DNA from 2 places in the Streptomyces sp. NPDC094032 genome. Region 2 is predicted to be linked to the other one. Evidence: riboswitches for the same ligand, from Rfam matches in the RefSeq annotation. Region 2 holds a riboswitch; the other holds the start of a gene.

Region 1 (2,383 bases), on a different contig from region 2:
GGGCACTCGGGGCGGACCATCGTCCTGAAGGTGCGGAGGTACGACTTCTCGACGCTGACGCGCTCCGAGACGCTGCGGGGGCCGACGGACGATCCCGTGGTGGTGCGGGAGGCCGCGGCGCGGCTGCTCGACCTGGTGGACACCACGGGCGGGGTGCGGCTGCTGGGGGTCGGGGTGAGCGGGCTCGCCGACTACACGCAGGAGGACCTGTTCGCGCAGGCGGAGGCGGAGGCCCGCGCGGAGGCGGAGGCCCGGGAGGAGGCCGAGGGCGTCGCCGCGCCGCACGTCGCAGGCCCCGACGCGGCCGAGCCCGCCCCTCCCGCCGCGGCGGAGAGCGCGGAGCGGCACTGGGCGCCGGGGCGGGACGTGCGGCACGCGGAGTACGGGGCCGGGTGGGTGCAGGGGAGCGGGGTCGGGCGGGTCACCGTCCGGTTCGAGGAGCCGGGGGCGGTGGTGCCGGGGCGGGTGCGGACCTTCTCCGTGGACGATCCGGATCTGGAGCCTTCGGATCCGTTGCCGTTGGTCCGGGGGGAGGAGGCGGCTTGAGGCGGCACCCGCCGTGGGGCCCGCACCCGCTCTCAGGGGCCTCTACATGTCCTCCTGGCCCGCCAGGCGCCCGAAGTCCCTGGGAGAGGTGTCCTGGGGCGGTGGGGGCAGGGCGAGGCTGTAGTGGCGGTAGAGCTGGAGTTCCTGCTCGGGGGAGAGGTGACGGCCCACCCCGAAGTCGGGGGCGTCCTTGATGAGGGCGCGCTCGTACGGGATGTGGAGGCCGTCGCTCACCAGCTCGCTCGGCTCCAGGGGGACGAACGCGTCGCGGCTGAACAGGCCGGTGCGCACGGCGGCCCATTCGGGGACGCCCGTCGCGTCGTCCAGGTACACCTCGTCCACGGTCCCGATCTTGTGTCCGTTCCGGTCGTACGCCTTGCGGCCGATCAGGCTGCGCGGATCGATATCGGTCTGCACGGTCCCTCCAACTGGTCGCAACTGCTCTACACCCCTACGAAAGTGCACAACTGGGATGTCGGCCACTTGAGCGATGCCAGGCTCAACCGCGCTGGTAGGCTGGCTGTGGCTGTCGACCCTGCGCGGGAGAGTCCTCCGAAGAAACCTTTCGGTGGCGCCGAAGGAGCAAATCCTCCCCGGAATCTCTCAGGCCCCTGTACCGCGTGGACGAGGTCACTCTGGAAAGCAGGGCGGGCGTCGACGGCATCCGCTCTCACCGACGGTGAAAGCCGGTCGTGCCGTCAGGCATGGCCGGTGAAACTCTCAGGTTGAGATGACAGAGGGGGAGGCCGTCCGGGCACCCGCGCCGTGGTGCCCCTCGCAGGTCGTGACGACCAGGAGGCCCCCGCAGCATGACCGCCAACCGCATTCCGCTCTCCGAGCTCGAGCAGGGTATTCCCTTCGAGCAGCGGCACATCGGCCCCGACGCCGAGGCCCGCGCGAAGATGCTCGCCCAGGTCGGGTACGGCTCGCTCGACGAGCTGACGGCCGCGGCCGTGCCGGACGTCATCAAGAACGCCGAGGCGCTCGGCCTGCCGGCCGCCCGCACCGAGGCCGAGGTCCTGGCCGAGCTGCGCGAGCTGGCCGACCGCAACCAGGTCCTCGCCCCGATGATCGGTCTCGGCTACTACGGCACGTTCACTCCGCCGGTCATCCTCCGCAACGTCATGGAGAACCCGGCCTGGTACACCGCGTACACGCCGTACCAGCCCGAGATCTCGCAGGGCCGGCTGGAGGCCCTGCTCAACTTCCAGACGATGGTCGCCGACCTCACCGGTCTGCCCACCTCCGGCGCCTCGCTGCTCGACGAGGGCACCGCGGCCGCCGAGGCCATGGCGCTGTCCCGCCGGGTCGGCAAGGTGAAGAACGGCGTGTTCCTCATCGACGCCGACGCCCTGCCGCAGACCATCGCCGTCATCGAGACCCGCGCCGAGCCCACCGGGGTCGAGGTCGTCGTCGCCGACCTGTCGGCCGGCATCCCCGCCGAGATCGCCGAGCGCGGCGTCTTCGGTGTGCTGCTCCAGTACCCGGGTGCCTCCGGCGCCGTCCGGGACATCAAGCCCGTCATCGACCAGGCCCACGAGCTCGGCGCGATCGTCACCGTCGCCGCCGACCTGCTCGCGCTGACCCTGCTCGCCTCGCCCGGCTCGCTCGGCGCCGACATCGCCGTCGGCACCACCCAGCGCTTCGGCGTCCCCATGGGCTTCGGCGGCCCGCACGCCGGCTACATGGCCGTCCAGGACAAGCACGCCCGCTCGCTGCCCGGCCGCCTGGTCGGCGTCTCCGTCGACGCCGACGGCAACAAGGCGTACCGCCTGGCCCTGCAGACCCGCGAGCAGCACATCCGCCGCGAGAAGGCCACCAGCAACATCTGCACCGC
Region 2 (2,383 bases):
TGGGTCTTGCGGGATGAGACGAGTCCTGAGACGACTTCGTCACTTCTGGCGCTTGTAGAACGGCAGCGCCACGACCTCGTACGGCTCGTGCGCGCCGCGGATGTCGACGCCGACGCCCTCGGTGCCGGGCGTGGCGAACTCCGCGTCCACGTAGGCGATGGCGATCGGCTTGCCGAGCGTCGGCGACGGGGCGCCGGAGGTGACCTCGCCGATGACCTGGCCGTTCGCGACGACGGCGAAGCCGGCGCGGGGGACCCGGCGGCCCTCGGCGATCAGGCCGACCAGCTTGCGCGGCGGGGCGGACTCGGCGCGCTCGGCGGCCTTCTCAAGGGCTGAGCGGCCGACGAAGCGGCCCTCGTTGGTGGTCTTCTCGAACTTCACGACCCGGCCGAGGCCCGCGTCGAAGGGGGTCAGCGCGGTGGTCAGCTCGTGGCCGTACAGCGGCATGCCCGCCTCCAGGCGGAGCGTGTCACGGCAGGACAGGCCGCAGGGGATCAGGCCGACGCCCTGGCCCGCCTCGGTCAGCGCGCGCCACACGCCCTCGGCGTGCTCGGGCTTCAGGAACAGCTCGAAGCCGTCCTCGCCGGTGTAGCCGGTACGGGCGATCAGCGCGGGCACGCCGGCGACGGTGCCGGGCAGGCCGGCGTAGTACTTCAGGCCGTCCAGGTCGGCGTCGGTGATCGACTTCAGGATGCCGGGGGACTCCGGGCCCTGGACGGCGATCAGCGCGTAGGCGTCGCGGTCGTCGCGGACCTCGGCGTCGAAGCCGGCGGAGCGCTCGACGAGGGCGTCCAGGACGATCTGGGCGTTGGAGGCGTTGGCGACGACCATGTACTCGGTCTCGCCCAGGCGGTAGACGATCAGGTCGTCCAGGATGCCGCCGTCCTCCTGGCAGATCATCGTGTAGCGGGCGCGGCCGTTGCCCACGGTGGAGATGTTGCCGACCAGGGCGTGGTCCAGGAGCTCCACGGCCTGCGGGCCCGTGACGGTGATCTCGCCCATGTGGGAGAGGTCGAAGAGACCGGCCTGGTTGCGGACGGCGTTGTGCTCGTCGCGCTCGCTGCCGTACCGCAGCGGCATGTCCCAGCCGGCGAAGTCGGTCATGGTCGCGCCCAGCGAACGGTGCAGCGCGTCGAGGGCGGTCAGACGGGGGGCAGTGCTCATCGGGTGACTCCCGGGTCCCAGGGCGTGCGGGGCACGACATGCATGACGGAGGACGGTCCTCCCCATCTGTCATGGAACCTGAGAGGTTCACCGGCGACGTCCTCAGGACATCCTCGGCTTGCACCTTGGGTGGAGCCACGACGACAGGCGCGGCCCGCTTTTCAGATCTGCCTCATCCACGCGGTACGGGGCCTGAGAGATTCAAGGGAGGATCTTGCTCCTTCGGCGCCCGGGCGCACCCACTGCGACTGCGGTGCGTGACCGGGACTCTCCCGCGCGGATTCGAGCGGCCGGTATGAGGTTGTGGACGCTCGTGCGAGCGCCTGCGCGCACATCATTGCACGGCGGTTCGGCCCGGCAAATCGCTTGCGTCTCATTACCCTTTCTTTACACTTCGTGGGCAAGGGTCTCCGCAGGGCCTACCAGGGGGAGCGACGCGATGCAGATGCCGCCGAGGATGCCGATGCGGCCGGTCCAGGGCACCGGCGCCTACGCGACGAGCGCGGGCATACCCGTGCAGCGCGCCGGAGCCCGCGCCCGGGCCAGGACCCGCCGCCGCGGCCGGCTGCTGCGCGACCTGCGCGACCGGGGCGGCCGAGGCCCCCGCACCCTCGCGTACGCCATGGGGGACGTCGTGGTCGTCTCCGGACTGCCCGGCAGCGGCAAGTCCACGCTCATGGGCCGCACCGCGGAGGGCCGCGCCATCGACTCGCAGCACACCCGCGAGCGCTGGGAGGCCCGGCTGCCCCGCTTCCTCCCGTACGCCGTCTACCGCCCGCTCGCCCGCCTCGCGCACTACGCCGGGCTCCGCCGCGCCCTGCGCTCCGGGGCGAGCGTCGTCGTCCACGACTGCGGCACCCAGTCCTGGGTGCGCGGCTGGCTCGCCCGCGAGGCCAGACGCCGTGGCACCGCCCTCCACCTGATCCTGCTCGACGTGGAGCCCACCACCGCCCGCGAAGGGCAGCGGGCCCGCGGCCGAGGAGTCTCGGGCTACGCCTTCGCCCGGCACCGCCGCGCCGTCGGCCGGCTGGTGAGCACCGCCGAGGCCGGCCGGCTGCCGCCCGGCTGTGCCTCGGTCACCCTGCTTGACCGGGACGCCGCCGACACCCTGCGGAAGATCGGATTCCGGGACGTGTCCTGAAGCACTCCGGGGGCTTTCCGCGCCCTTTTCGGTCACGGCGGTGCCGACACGCCGTTAGGGTGCTGAACCGCACCATGT

The links. A riboswitch is a leader RNA that binds a small molecule or an ion and turns the genes downstream of it on or off. The one in region 2 is predicted to bind glycine.
Region 1: linked by a shared signal. The riboswitch ahead of gcvP (aminomethyl-transferring glycine dehydrogenase) and the one ahead of gcvT (glycine cleavage system aminomethyltransferase GcvT) in region 2 are both predicted to bind glycine.

What each region holds. Positions count from the first base shown of each region.
Region 1 is NZ_JBEOUE010000033.1:9,703-12,085, forward strand. Features, by position in the region: gene ABTZ54_RS31705 (DNA polymerase IV) at 1-546, shown strand, start outside; gene ABTZ54_RS31710 (PRC-barrel domain-containing protein) at 589-963, opposite strand; glycine riboswitch at 1,077-1,175, shown strand; gene gcvP (aminomethyl-transferring glycine dehydrogenase) at 1,356-2,383, shown strand, end outside.
Region 2 is NZ_JBEOUE010000045.1:21,078-23,460, forward strand. Features, by position in the region: gene gcvT (glycine cleavage system aminomethyltransferase GcvT) at 40-1,164, opposite strand; glycine riboswitch at 1,336-1,449, opposite strand; gene ABTZ54_RS34575 (AAA family ATPase) at 1,604-2,305, shown strand.